Regions from separate parts of the Kitasatospora sp. NPDC004272 genome, predicted to be linked through region 1. Evidence: predicted binding sites of a transcription regulator. Region 1 holds the regulator's gene; the other holds the start of a gene.
The links. The regulator HspR, encoded in region 1, represses chaperone genes until heat shock. The targets are predictions, from matches to a motif close to TTGAGNNNNNNNNNCTCAA.
Positions count from the first base shown of each region.

Region 2: lon (endopeptidase La) is a predicted target of HspR. The motif match lies at 1,619-1,637, and genes of this name have one in related genera.

Region 1 covers NZ_JBSGET010000001.1:84,188-91,588, forward strand. Annotated here, with positions in the region: gene ACWEO5_RS00365 ((Fe-S)-binding protein) at 1-1,287, opposite strand, end outside; gene dnaK (molecular chaperone DnaK) at 1,591-3,438, shown strand; gene grpE (nucleotide exchange factor GrpE) at 3,435-4,025, shown strand; gene dnaJ (molecular chaperone DnaJ) at 4,162-5,310, shown strand; gene ACWEO5_RS00385 (heat shock protein transcriptional repressor HspR) at 5,318-5,848, shown strand; gene ACWEO5_RS00390 (hypothetical protein) at 6,041-7,117, shown strand.
Region 2 covers NZ_JBSGET010000050.1:39,725-47,125, reverse strand. Annotated here, with positions in the region: gene ACWEO5_RS17555 (response regulator transcription factor) at 1-383, opposite strand, end outside; gene ACWEO5_RS17550 (rhomboid-like protein) at 693-1,409, shown strand; gene lon (endopeptidase La) at 1,660-4,053, shown strand; gene ACWEO5_RS17540 (GtrA family protein) at 4,134-4,661, shown strand; gene ACWEO5_RS17535 (DUF3533 domain-containing protein) at 4,684-5,727, opposite strand; gene ACWEO5_RS17530 (MarR family winged helix-turn-helix transcriptional regulator) at 5,842-6,306, shown strand; gene ACWEO5_RS17525 (MDR family MFS transporter) at 6,415-7,401, shown strand, end outside.

The sequences.
Region 1 (7,401 bases):
GGCCTCGGTCGGGAAGCTGCTCTCGATCATCACCTGGTAGCGGCGCATGTCGACGATGTGGTCGATGTGCTCGATGTCGACCGGGCACTGCTCGACGCAGGCGCCGCAGGTGGTGCAGGACCACAGCACGTCCGGGTCGATGACGCCGTTCTCTTCCGCGGTGCCGATCAGCGGGCGCTCGGCCTCGGCCAGCGCGGACGCGGGGACGTCGGCGAGCTGCTCGGCGGTGGCCTTCTCCTCGCCCTCCATCGACTTGCCGCCGCCCGCCAGCAGGTACGGGGCCTTGGCGAAGGCGTGCTCGCGCAGGCTCATGATCAGCAGCTTGGGCGACAGCGGCTTGCCGGTGTTCCAGGCCGGGCACTGCGACTGGCAGCGGCCGCACTCGGTGCAGGTGGAGAAGTCGAGGATGCCCTTCCAGGAGAAGTGCTCGACCTGGGAGACGCCGAACACCGCGTCGTCCGCCGGGTCCTCGAAGTCGATCGGGGCGCCGCCGCTGGTCATCGGGCGCAGCGCGCCGAGCGCGGTGCCGCCGTCCTCCGCGCGCTTGAAGTAGATGTTGAAGAACGCCAGGAAGCGGTGCCAGGCGACGCCCATCGAGGGGTTGACGCCGATGGTGATCGCCCAGGCGAAGGAGATGCAGATCTTCAGCATCGCGAACAGGTAGACCAGGTTGACCAGGGTGCCGTGCGCGGTGCCGTGGAAGGCGGCGGCGATCGGGTACGAGACCAGGTAGGCCGGGTCGTAGGAGTCGACGCCTTCGAGGGCGCCCTCCAGGCCGCGCAGCATCATGATGCACAGGCCGATGCCGAGGATCGTGTACTCGACGTAGAACGCCTGCCAGGCGATCGAGCCGGCGAACCGGGACTTGCGGCCGGCCCGGGAGGGCAGGCTGAGCAGGCGGATCACCATCAGGGTGAGGATGCCCAGGGTGGTGAGGGTGCCGATCAGTTCGACGAAGACGTTCCAGGGCAGCCAGTGGCCGATCACCGGGAGCACGAACTCGGCGTCGAAGAGCTGCCCGAAGGCGTTCACCAGGGTGAGCACCAGCGAGAAGAAGCCGACCGCGACGAACCAGTGGGCGACGCCGACGACGCCCCAGCGGTTCATCCGGGTGTGGCCGAGGAACTCCTTGGCCACGGTGGCGGTCCGCTGCGCGGGCCGTCCGAACCGGGTGGTGTCGGCGGCGCCGGTGCGCACCACCTTGTAGATGTGCAGCGCCGCACGGGCGGCGAGCGCGGTGCCGATCACGAAGGTGACCAGCGAGATGACGATCGCTGCTAGCTGCATCGGCTCTCCGTCTCCAGCGGCTTGTTCCCAGTGGTGCCCAGTCCTCCACAGAGTGTACTGGTCGGTAACTTGGAGGGCTGACCCGCCGGACATTACCGCTCGTTAACACTCCACCAGAAGATGTTCAAGGTATGGCGGCAGTCACTAAGCCCAGACTCACCCGCCCGGAGCAGCCGCTCCGACCCGCGCGACATAAGCGCTCAGTAAAGTTGAGCGACACGGACTCAAAGCTGTTGACGCCGTCGGATTAGTCGTGCATCCTTGAGTCCGTACTGCTCAACTTCTTCCCCGGAGGTATTCACGATGGCACGCGCGGTCGGCATCGACCTCGGTACGACGAACTCCGTCGTCAGTGTTCTTGAGGGCGGTGAGCCCACGGTCATCACCAACGCCGAGGGCGCTCGGACCACGCCGTCCGTCGTCGCCTTCGCCAAGAACGGCGAGGTGCTCGTCGGCGAGGTCGCCAAGCGCCAGGCGGTCACCAACGTCGACCGGACCATCCGCTCGGTCAAGCGCCACATGGGCACCGACTGGAAGATCGGCATCGACGGCAAGGACTTCACGCCGCAGCAGATCTCCGCCTTCGTCCTGCAGAAGCTCAAGCGGGACGCCGAGGCGTACCTGGGCGAGACGGTCACCGACGCCGTCATCACCGTCCCGGCGTACTTCAACGACTCCGAGCGCCAGGCCACCAAGGAGGCCGGCGAGATCGCGGGCCTGAACGTCCTGCGCATCGTCAACGAGCCGACCGCGGCCGCCCTGGCCTACGGCCTGGACAAGGACGACCAGACCATCCTGGTCTTCGACCTCGGCGGCGGCACCTTCGACGTGTCGCTGCTGGAGATCGGCGACGGCGTGGTCGAGGTCAAGGCCACCAACGGCGACAACCACCTCGGCGGCGACGACTGGGACCAGCGGGTCGTCGACCACCTGGTGAAGGTCTTCCAGGCCGGCCACGGCGTCGACCTGTCCAAGGACAAGATGGCCGTCCAGCGCCTGCGCGAGGCCGCCGAGAAGGCCAAGATCGAGCTGTCCTCCTCCTCGGAGACCTCGATCAACCTGCCCTACATCACGGCCTCCGCCGAGGGCCCGCTGCACCTGGACGAGAAGCTCAGCCGCTCCCAGTTCCAGCAGCTCACCGCCGACCTGCTGGACCGCTGCAAGGTCCCGTTCCACAACGTGATCAAGGACGCCGGCATCCAGCTGTCCGAGATCGACCACGTGGTCCTGGTCGGCGGCTCGACCCGCATGCCGGCCGTCGCCGAGCTCGTCAAGGAGCTGACCGGCGGCAAGGACGCCAACAAGGGCGTCAACCCGGACGAGGTCGTCGCCATCGGCGCCTCCCTGCAGGCCGGCGTGCTCAAGGGCGAGGTCAAGGACGTCCTGCTGCTCGACGTCACCCCGCTGTCCCTCGGCATCGAGACCAAGGGCGGCATCATGACCAAGCTGATCGAGCGCAACACCACGATCCCGACCAAGCGCTCCGAGATCTTCACCACCGCCGAGGACAACCAGCCCTCCGTGCAGATCCAGGTGTACCAGGGCGAGCGCGAGATCGCGGCGTACAACAAGAAGCTCGGCATGTTCGAGCTGACCGGCCTGCCGCCGGCCCCCCGCGGCCTGCCGCAGATCGAGGTCACCTTCGACATCGACGCCAACGGCATCATGCACGTGGCCGCGAAGGACCTCGGCACCGGCAAGGAGCAGAAGATGACCGTCACCGGCGGCTCCTCGCTGCCGAAGGACGAGGTCAACCGCATGCGCGAGGAGGCCGAGCGCTACGCGGAGGAGGACACCAAGCGCCGCGAGGCCGTCGAGACCCGCAACCAGGGCGAGCAGCTCGTCTACTCGACCGAGAAGTTCATCGCGGACAACGCGGACAAGCTCCCGGCCGACGTCAAGACCGAGGTCGAGACCGCGATCTCCGAGCTCAAGGAAGCCCTCAAGGGCGAGGACATCGCGGCCATCCGCACCGCCACCGAGAAGGTCTCCACCACCGCCCAGAAGCTCGGCGCGGCGCTGTACGCGCAGGCCGACGGCGCGGGCGCGGCGGCCGGTGCGGCCGGTGCCGGCGAGGCGGGCGCCAAGGACGACGACGTGGTCGACGCCGAGATCGTCGACGACGAGAAGCCCAAGGGCGGTGCGGCATGACGGAGAAGCCGCAGGGCGAGCAGCCCGGCGACGACTCCGCCGCCGAGGAGGCCGTGCTCAAGGCAGCCGAGGAGGCCGTCGCGGGCGCCGGTGCCGACGAGCTGGCCGCCGCCAAGCGCGAGGCCGGCGAGCGCACCGCGGACCTGCAGCGGCTCCAGGCCGAGTACCAGAACTACCGCAAGCGGGTCGAGCGCGACCGCTCCACCGTCCGCGAGATCGCCGTCTCCAACATCCTGGAGTCGCTGGTCCCGGTGCTGGACGACATCGGCCGGGCCCGCGAGCACGGCGAGGTGACCGGCGGCTTCAAGTCGGTGGCCGAGTCCCTGGAGACGGTCGTCGCCAAGCTCGGGCTGCAGCAGTTCGGCAAGGAGGGCGAGCCCTTCGACCCGACCATCCACGAGGCGCTGATGCACAGCTACTCGTCGGACGTGACGGAGGACACCTGCGTGCAGATCCTCCAGCCCGGGTACCGGATCGGCGAGCGGATCATCCGCCCGGCGATGGTCGCGGTCGCGGAGCCCCAGCCGGGCACCCAGACCACCGGCGAGCCGGACGGCGACAAGGCTGACGGTTCGTCCGACAGCTGAGTAGAGTCCCCGTGCGCTGCGGAGTCGTACGTCGTCCAGTACGGCGGCCGGCTCCGCAGCGCCGTATCAGGGCACCGCGCCGCGGTGCCGACAGGCAACAGAACTTCGGCTTTCCGGGAGGTGGCGGTCAAAGGCCATGAGCGCTAAGGACTACGTGGAGAAGGACTACTACAAGGTCCTCGGCGTGCCCAAGGACGCCACCGCCGCAGAGATCAAGAAGACCTACCGCAAGCTGGCCCGCGAGTTCCACCCGGACGCCAACAAGGGTGACGCCAAGGCCGAGGAGCGGTTCAAGGACATCTCCGAGGCGTACGACGTGCTCTCCGACGAGAAGCGCCGCAAGGAGTACGACGAGGCCCGCTCGCTGTTCGCGGGCGGCGGCTTCCGGCCCGGCGGGGCGGGCGCGGCCGGCGGCTTCGACTTCGGCGACCTGTTCAACGGCGGGAGCGGCACGGGCGGCGGCGGGATCGGCGACGTGTTCGGCGGCCTGTTCAACCGCGGCGGACGGCAGACCGCCCAGCCGCGGCGCGGCGCGGACGTCGAGACCGAGGTCACGCTGAACTTCGAGGAGGCCGTGGACGGCGCGACCGTGCCGCTGCGGATGACCTCCCAGGCCGCCTGCCGCGCCTGCGCCGGCACCGGCGCCAAGGCCGGCACCACTCCGCGGGTCTGTCCGACCTGCGTCGGCGCGGGCACCGTCAGCCGGGGCCAGGGCGCCTTCGCGCTCTCCGAGCCCTGCCGGGACTGCAAGGGCCGCGGCATGATCGTCGACGACCCCTGCACCGTCTGCCACGGCAGCGGCCGGGCCTCCTCGGCCCGCACCATGCAGGTCCGCATCCCGGCCGGGGTGCAGGACAGCCAGCGGATCAGGCTCAAGGGCAAGGGCGCCCAGGGCGAGCGCGGCGGCCAACCCGGAGACCTGTACGTCACCGTGCACGTCGACCCGCACCCGGTGTTCGGACGCAAGGGCGACAACCTCACGGTCACCGTGCCGGTCAGCTTCCCCGAGGCCGCGCTCGGCGGCACCATCGAGGTGCCGACCCTGAACGGCCCGGCCGTGAAGCTCAAACTGCCGCCCGGCAGCGCGAACGGCCTGACCATGCGGGCCCGCGGCAAGGGCGCCACCCGCAAGGACGGCACTCGCGGCGACCTGCTGGTCACCGTGGAGGTCACGGTGCCCAAGCACGTCGACGGAGACGCGCTGACCGCACTGGAGCAGTACCGCGAGGCCACCGCCTCGGACGACCCGCGAGCCGCCCTGTTCAAGGCGGCGGAGGGAGCGTGAGATCCCGATGAGTCCCCACTCCGACAGTAGTCACGGCGGCGACGGCACCGGCCGGATCGGCCCCGGCCCCGGTCTCGGCGAGGGCCTGCCCGGCGGCGGCCGCCCTCGCGCCGCCGCACCGCCGTACGTCCTCACCGAGGACACCCCGGTCTACGTCATCTCCGTCGCCGCCGAGCTCTCCGGCCTGCACCCGCAGACCCTCCGCCAGTACGACCGCCTCGGCCTGGTCAGCCCCGACCGCACCGCCGGGCGCGGCCGCCGCTACTCCGCCCGGGACATCCAGCAGCTGCGCGAGGTCCAACGCCTCTCCCAGGACGAGGGCATCAACCTGGCCGGCATCAAGCGGATCATCGAACTGGAGAACCAGGTCGCCGCCCTGCAGTCCCGGGTCGGCGAACTCGTCGACGCCCTGGAGGGCGCCGCCGCCACCCTCCAGCAGCGCGAGGCCGCCGTCCACGCCTCCTACCGCCGCGACCTGGTGCCCTACCAGCAGGTCCAGCAGTCCAGCGCGCTGGTGGTGTGGCGGCCCAGGCGCTGAGCGCGACGGCCACGTGGCACCGAGCCGCCGGCACCCCTGTCCATCGGGGGGTGTCGGCGGCTCGCGTGTCCGTGAGAGAGTGCCTCGGACCGCAGTGCCACATATTCCCGGCTCCCGGACCAGGTCGGGCCATAGGATCACCAGAGCGGAAGTCCGCCGATTGATTGCCAGGTCAACGACAAGGGGGTCAGGATGAGCGCCCGGGAGCAGCCAGGACCCGCAGCCTGGCGTGGTGGCAATCTCTCACAAGCCGCCCGCAGCCTCTACCTCCGCGCCATTAACCAGAATTCCGGCACGGTCGACACCCGCGAGGAATCCGATGCCGCCGCCATCGAAGAACTCGCCAGAATCGGACTCCTGGTAGCCGACTCCGACGATCCAGCGGTATTCATCGCGACCGATCCCGCCCAGCTCTCCTCTTCGCTCAGCACCCGGTGGCAGCGCCAAGCACTGGAACTGCTCACGCAGGCGGTCTCCGTGCCGGAAGAATTCGCGGAACTGGCGGAAAAATTCCACGCCCCGGGGCAGAGCGGTGGAGTCGTCGAGTACGTCCGCGGAAAGTCGCTCATCAACCAGCGCGTCCAACAACTCGGCCGGGCCGGGATCAAAGAAGCGCTCGCCATGCAGCCGGGCGGTCCGCGGCCCACGGAGATGCTGACGGCCGGCCTGCAAGAAGACCTGAAGACGGTTCAGGGCGGCACCACGATGAGGACGATCTACCACGCCAGCACCAGGTACCACCAGCCCACCCGCGACTACGTGGCCACGCTCGCGGCGGCCGGCTGGCAGTTCCGGACGCTGGACGAGCCGTACACCAGACTGATCATCCTGGACCGCCGGGTGGCAGTCATCCCCGCCGTGGACGACATGAGCCTGGCCGCGTTCATCCACGACCAGGCGGTCATCGACTTCCTCGTCGAAGAGGTATTCGAACGGAGCTGGGGACGGGCCCTCGAATTCGACGGCGACCGGGCGGTGCCCCAGCAGGTGGTATCGCGGCTCCGGCAGACGATCATCGATCTGCTGCTGTCCGGAACGAACCACCGGGTAATCGCACGCCGACTCGGAATCAGCGAGCGAACGCTGGCGCGGCACATCGCCGAAATGCGGGACGACTACAACGTCGATTCGCTGTTCCAGCTCGGCTATGCGCTCGGCCGCTCCTCGACCCCCTCCCCCGCTCTCGTCCCCACCGGCGACGGCGGAGTGCTTCCGATCTCCCTGGACGAGGAAGAGGGAAACGAACTGGCAAAGGAATGGGAAAGCTAGCGCTCCCCGCTCAGTTCCAGTAAATGTCCATCAACTTCATGGTCATGGACACATCAGACTTCGGAGTGGAGTCGTGGTCGCCCGCCAAAGCACCGCCCCCCAGTACCGCCAGTCCAAAGGCGGCAGGAAGCACTACCCTCGCCACAAACTTGCGTATGCGGGACATCATGGCCACTCTCCGGTTTCCAGTGTCGATTTGATCCGATCACGCCAGTCGACAACCTGCATCATTGTGCCGCACACACCACAGGCTGTCACTCCCCGGTTCCCCAGAGACGTGACAT
Region 2 (7,401 bases), on a different contig from region 1:
AGCACGTTCACCCGGGCCGCCAGCTCGCGCATCGAGAACGGCTTGGTCATGTAGTCGTCCGCGCCGACGCCCAGGCCCACCAGCAGGTCCGTCTCGTCGTCCCGCGCGGTCAGCATCAGCACCGGCACCGGGCGCTGCGCCTGGATCCGGCGGCACACCTCCAGGCCGTCGAAGCCCGGCAGCATGATGTCCAGCACCACCAGGTCCGGCTGCCAGGTGTGGAACCCGTCCACCGCGCCCGGCCCGTCGTGGGCCACCGCCACCTTGAAGCCCTCGGCCCCCAGCCGCGCCGCGATCGACTCCGCGATGGTGGGCTCGTCCTCCACGACGAGCACCCGTCGCTGGGTGCCCACCGGTCCACTGCTGATCGTCTCTTGCTGCATCTCTGTCACGGTCACGCCACCGCCCCCAGGGCTCGCGGGCCGACCGTCCGGGGACGGCGGGCTCCGCTCGTAGTCGTCTTGTTTCCGTCGTGCTGTTCCGTCGTGGGTGTGCCCCGCCGGCGGACGCATCAGGTTTGGCAGGTCCCCGTTCGGACGGGCACGGGCCAGTACCTTACCCGCAGCACTTGCGAGCTGTAACGGTACGTGTGCGACCGGAGCGCGCCCGGGTGGAGCCCTTCACAGAAGTTCCTCAGACACCTCTCACCCGCCCCCCGTATGGTGGGCCCGACGAGGCGTTCGGGAGGCACCATGACCAGCGCGGAACTGCGACGACGACTGCTCAGGCCCGGACTGCGGGCCGTGCCCACCCCGCGGGCCAACCCGTTCGCGCTCGGTTACCTCGGACTGCTGCTCGGCACCACCCTCTACGCCCGCTTCGGCGACCCGGAGACCGTGCACCGGCTCCAGGCCCTCTCCTCCACCGACGCGCACAACCTGCTCGCCCACCCCGCGCTCTCCCTCGTCGGCAGCGGCCTGTGGGTCGCCGGGCCGGTCTGGATGCCGTACTTCTGGGCCTTCGCCCTCACCGTCGCACCCCTGGAACGACGCATCGGCGGACTTCGTGCCCTCGGCGTCTTCGGCGCCGGACACGTCGCCGCGACGCTGCTCTCGCAGACCGTCGTGGTCGCCGCGGTCGCCACCGACCACGCCGAGGCCGGACTGCTGGACGCGATGGACATCGGCGTCTCGTACGGGGTGCTCGCCTCGCTCGGCGCGCTCGCCGGACTGCTCGGCCCCACCGGGCGGAAGGTCGCGCTGGGGGCCGGGCTCGCGCTGATCGCGCACCAGGTGGCGACCGACCCCGACCTGGTCACCTCGGTCGGGCACCCGGCGGCACTGGCGGTGGGCGTCGCGCTCTGGCCGCTCATTCGCGGCGGCGGCCCCCGGCGGCCCTGGCGGGCGGTCGGGGCCCGGGCGCGCGGCCGGGTGCGCGGCCGGTCGAAGGTCGCGCCGGCGGAGGGGTAGCCGGGCCGGCGCGGGGGCTTTCGCGGGGTTCGCCGGGTGGGGCGGGGTGCTGTTCGTGCCGCGATCTTTCCGGCGCGCTCCTTCCGCTTCGCGCAGTTCCCCGAGCCCCGCCAGGGGCGCGGGGCTCTTGGGATCGCGCCTGTTTCGGGGTGCGGGGGGTGTTCTCCGGGAGCGAACAGGGGGCGGGGAACAATCGGGGGGTGCCAGACCTTAGTCAGGTCAGCTCAACTTCACTGACTGGGGAGAGATCATGGCATCGACGTCCGTTCCGCTCACTCTGCCTGTGCTGCCGCTCGATGACGAGGTGGTGCTCCCCGGCATGGTGGTTCCGCTGGAACTTTCGAATCCCGAGGTGCGGGCGGCCGTGGAGGCGGCCCGGGCCGGGAGCGCAGGGGGGAAGCCGCAGGTGCTGCTGGTGCCGCGGCTGGACGGGTCGTACGCGGCGGTGGGGGCGCTGGCGACGGTCGAGCAGGTGGGACGGCTGGCGGACGGGGACCCGGCGGCGCTGGTGCGGGCCGTCCGGCGGGTGCGGATCGGTGCGGGGACGACCGGGCCGGGGGCCGCGCTGTGGGTGGAGACCACGCCGTTCAAGGAGTCGGACCAGGGGCTGCCGGTGGCCGGGCGGGCGGCCGAGCTGGTCAAGGAGTACAAGGCGCTGTCCACGCAGTGGCTGCGCCGCCGCGGGGCCTGGCAGATCGTCGACCGGGTGGCCGCGATCGAGGACGTCGGCGAGCTGGCCGACAACATCGGGTACGCGCCGTTCGCGACCGCCGAGCAGAAGCTGAAAGTGCTGCTGGAGGCGGACCGCCCGGCCCGGCTGGAGTACGCGCTGGGCCTGCTGCGCGACCACCTCGCGGAGGAGGAGGTCAACGACACCATCCGCAAGGACGTCGAGGAGGGCGTGGCCAAGCAGCAGAAGGAGTTCCTGCTGCGCCGCCAGCTGGAGGCGGTGCGCAAGGAGCTGGCCGAGCTGAACGGCGAGGCCGATACGGAGGAGGAGGACTACCGGGCCCGGGTCGAGGCGGCCGCGCTGCCGGAGAAGGTGCGCGAGGCGGCGCTCAAGGAGGTCGACAAGCTGGAGCGGGCCAGCGACCAGTCGCCCGAGGGCTCGTGGATCCGCACCTGGCTGGACACCGTCCTGGAGCTGCCCTGGAACGAGCGCTCGGAGGACGCGTACGACATCGCCGGGGCCCGCGCCGTGCTGGACGCGGACCACACCGGGCTGGCGGACGTGAAGGACCGGATCGTCGAGTACCTGGCGGTGCGCAAGCGCCGGGCCGACCAGGGCCTGGGCCAGATCGGCGGGCGTCGCGGGGGAGCGGTGCTGGCGCTGGTCGGGCCGCCCGGGGTGGGCAAGACCTCGCTCGGCGAGTCGGTCGCGAAGGCGATGGGCCGGTCGTTCGTCCGGGTCGCGCTCGGCGGCGTGCGGGACGAGGCGGAGATCCGCGGCCACCGCAGGACGTACGTGGGCTCGATCCCCGGCCGGATCGTCCGGGCGGTCAAGGAGGCCGGGACGATGAACCCGGTGGTGCTGCTGGACGAGATCGACAAGGTCGGCTCGGACTACCGGGGCGACCCGGCGGCGGCCCTGCTGGAGGTGCTCGACCCGGCGCAGAACCACACCTTCCGGGACCACTACCTGGAGGTCGAGCTCGACCTCTCGGACGTGGTGTTCCTGGCCACCGCCAACGTGCTGGAGGCCATCCCGGAGCCGCTGCTGGACCGGATGGACCTGGTCCGCCTGGACGGCTACACCGAGGACGAGAAGGTCGCCATCGCCCGCGACCACCTGCTGCCGCGCCAGCTCGCCAAGGCGGGCCTGGGCGGGGACGAGCTGACGGTGGACGAGGCGGCGCTGCGCAGGCTGGCCGCCGAGTACACCCGGGAGGCGGGCGTCCGGAACCTGGAGCGGTCGATCGCGCGGATCCTGCGCAAGGTCGCCGCGCAGACCGAGCTGGGCGAGCGCGAGCTGCCCGCCGCGATCGGCGCGGACGACCTGCGGGCCCTGCTGGGCCGGCCGCACCACGTGCCGGAGGCGGCGCAGGAGCCGGCCGAGCGGCGCACCGCGGTGCCCGGCGTGGCCACCGGCCTGGCGGTCACCGGCGCCGGCGGCGACGTCCTCTACATCGAGGCGTCGCTGGCGGACGCCGAGACCGGCTCGACCGGGCTGACCCTGACCGGTCAGCTGGGCGACGTGATGAAGGAGTCGGCGCACATCGCGCTCTCCTACCTGCGCTCGCGCGGCGCCGAGCTGGAGCTGCCGGTGACCGGGCTGCGCGAGCGGGGCATCCACCTGCACGTGCCGGCCGGCGCGGTGCCGAAGGACGGCCCGAGCGCGGGCATCACCATGACCACGGCGCTGGCCTCGCTGCTGTCCGGCCGCAAGGTGCGCACCGACGTGGCGATGACCGGTGAGGTGTCGCTGACCGGCCGGGTGCTGCCGATCGGCGGGGTGAAGCAGAAGCTGCTGGCCGCCGACCGGGCCGGGGTCACCACGGTGATCATCCCCAAGCGCAACGAGGCGGACCTGGACGACGTCCCCGCCGAGGTGCTGGAGCGCCTGTCGGTGCACCCGGTCTCGGACGTCCGGGAGGTGCTGGCGCTGGCGCTGGAACCGGCGGAACTGCTGGTCGCGGCGGCCTGATCCGGCCGGGGGCCCCGGGAGTGCGCGTACTTCCGAGGCCCCTGGTGGTTGCCGAAACGAGCCCGTGGGACACTTCCCGCATGCCGTCCCCTACGCAGCGCGCGCTGACCGCCATCCCGGAGCGCTACCGCCCGTTCCTGGTCAAGCACCGCAAGCTGGTGAAGTTCCTCGTGGTGGGAGGAACGTGCTTCGTCCTCACCATGATCATCAACTTCGCCCTGAAGATGTCCGTCCTGGAGAGCAAGCCGGTCATGGCGCTCACCATCGCGACCGTGATCACCACGCTGGTCTCGTACGTGATGAACCGCCAGTGGTCGTTCCGTGCGGCCGGGCGCAAGCGCGAGGCCGCCGGGTTCTTCGTGGTGAGCGCCCTGGCGGTGGGCGTGAACGACCTGCCGCTGGTGGCCTCGCGGTACGTGTTCGACCTGCGCGAGCCGGACGTGAGCCACATGACCCAGGAGGTCGCCGACTTCGCCAGCGGCATCATCGTGGGCACCCTGGTGGCGATGGTGTTCCGCTACTGGGCGATGAACCGCTTCGTGTTCACCCAGTTCTCGGACCGGATCACCCAGGGCCAGGAGCCGGGCCGGGAGCCCGAGCGGGTCTGACCCCGCGAGCCCCTTCGGCCGCTCACGTCTCCGCGGGGACGGGGCGGCCGAAGCGCGGGGCCCGGGCCACCGCGAGGAAGGTCACCGCGACGCCGACCACCGCCCAGGCCGCCAGCACCAGGAACGGCACGGTGAGGTTGGTGGAGTCCAGGTAGGCGATCGAGCGGGCCGCCGAGGTGCCGGCCCCGTTCGGGATCCACTCGCCGATCGCCCGCCAGAACGCGGGCAGCAGCGGTGGCGGGAAGACGCCGCCCGCGCTGGGGTTGCCCAGCACCACGAAGAGCAGCACCGCCAGGCCGATGCCGACCACGTCGAACAGGCACTCCAGGGCCATGGTGACGGCGCCGACCGAGAACACCACCAGGGTGCCCAGGCCGGTGAGCGCGGCGATCGAGCCGGGCAGCGCGTGCAGGATCGGTCCGATGATCAGCGCGCCGCCCAGGCCCGCCGCGACCGAGTACAGCGCCAGGGTGCCGAGCCGCAGCACCGCCCGGGCGGTGTTCGCCGGGCGGGAACCGGCGCTGATGCCGAGGATCGAGGCGACCAGGTAGCCGCCCACGCACCAGCCGACCACCAGGTAGAAGGCGGACAGCCCCTCGGCGTCGCCCTTGGCCAGCGGGATGGTGTCGTCCACCACGACCGTCCGGCCCTGGTTCGCGGCCAGCTTGCCGACGATGCCCTCCGCGGCGGTGGCGGCGGCCGGGCCGCGGGCGCCGGCCACCAGCAGCGCGTCCTCGGTGCCGGTCGGGTCGACCACCCAGGCCGCGTAGATCTTCTGGTCCTTGATCCGGGCCCGGGCGGTGTCCTCGTCCGGCAGGACGGAGGCGCGCACCGCGTCGTCCGGGACGGACTCCAGCGCGTCGACCAGCTTGGGCGCGGCCTCCGCCGGGGCGACCACGGCGATGGACAGCTCGTGCGGCGCCGGGTGGTGCAGGGCACCCACGTACGAGGTGATGAAGCCGAGCTGGAGCAGCAGGACGGCGACGACCAGGAAGAAGGCGCGCGGGGTGACCGCGTCCCGGAGGTCGCCGAGGAAGCCCTTTCCGGATTCTGCCTGGTGGGCCATGGTGGGGCGTCTCCTTCAACGGGGGCAAAGGCGGGAAAAACGTCCAAATCGTTACTTCGTACCATGAAGCGGTCGAGTGCCGGGGGAGGCGCGGGCTGCGCGATACTGTCCGCCATGAGTGACCCCCTGGACGGGCCGAACCCCGCCGAACTGGCGTTTCTCGCGGTCGAGCGGGAGGTGGCGACGCTGTTCAGGCGCAGCCGGGCGCGGGCGGCCGAGATCTCCCGGCTGGTGCACCCCGAGCTGGAGGCCGGGGCGTACGTGCTGCTCGGGTTCATCCGGGAGTCCGGGCGGGCCCGGGTGACCGACGTCGGGCTGCACTTCGGGGTGGGCAAGGCCACCGTGAGCCGGCAGATCCGGGCGATCGAGGAACTGGGGCTGCTGCGCCGGGAGACCGATCCGCTGGACCGGCGGGCCTCGCTGGTGTCGCTGACCGAGGAGGGCGAGCGGCGGTTCGCGGCGGCCCGGGAGGAGCGGATGGCGCGGTTCCGGGAGTCGCTGGCCGGCTGGGAACTGGCCGAGCTGGAGCAGTTCGCCCGGCTGCTGGAGCGGTTCAACGAGCTGACCGAGGGGGTCTGAGGGCGCCGCGTCGGGAGGGTTTCTTTACCTGGGCTTGAAGAAAGTTGCCTTAGTCAACTATCCACGTATAGTTGCTTGAGGCAACGAAATTTCAGTCGAAGGAACCGCATGTCGTCGACCCTCCCCGCACCCCCGCAGGACCGGATGTCCCACCGTCAAGTACTCGAAGCCCTCTCGGGCCTGCTGCTCGGCCTGTTCGTGGCCGTGCTCTCCTCCACGGTGGTCTCCAACGCCCTGCCGCGGATCCTCACCGACCTGCACGGAGGCGAGTCCGCCTACACCTGGGTGGTCACCGCCGCCCTGCTGTCGATCACCGCCGCCACCCCGCTCTGGGGCAAGCTCTCCGACCTGGTCAGCAAGAAGCTGCTGGTCCAGATCGCCATGGTGATCTACGTGCTGGCCTCGGCGCTGGCCGGCCTGTCGCAGAGCATCGGCATGCTGATCTTCTGCCGGGTGCTGCAGGGCATCGGCGCGGGCGGCGTGATCGCGCTCGGCCAGATCTGCCTGGCCGCGATGGTCCCGCCGCGCGAGCGCGGCCGCTACAGCGGCTACTTCGGCGCGGTCTTCGCGCTCGCCACCATCGGCGGCCCGCTGATCGGCGGCGTCATCGTGGACACCTCCTGGCTCGGCTGGCGCTGGTGCTTCTACGTCGGCGTCCCGTTCGCGCTGATCGCGATCCTGGTGCTGCAGCGCACCCTCAAGCTCCCCGAGGCCCCCGCCCGCAAGCCCAGGATCGACTACCTGGGCGCGACGCTGATCACCGCCTCGGTCTGCCTGCTGATGATCTGGATCTCGCTGGCCGGCAAGAACTACGACTGGGCCTCCTGGCAGACCGCCGTCATGGTGATCGGCGGCCTGGCGCTGGCCGGCCTGTTCGTGCTGGTCGAGAAGCGCGCCACCGAGCCGCTGATCCCGCTCGACCTGTTCCGCCACCGCACCGTCACCCTCGCCGCGGTCGCCAGCGCCTTCGTCGGCGTCGGCATGTACGGCACCACCACCTTCCTCGGCCAGTACTTCCAGCTCGCCAAGGAGAAGACCCCCACCCAGGCCGGCCTGCTCACCCTCCCGATGATCTTCGGCCTGGCGGTCTCCTCC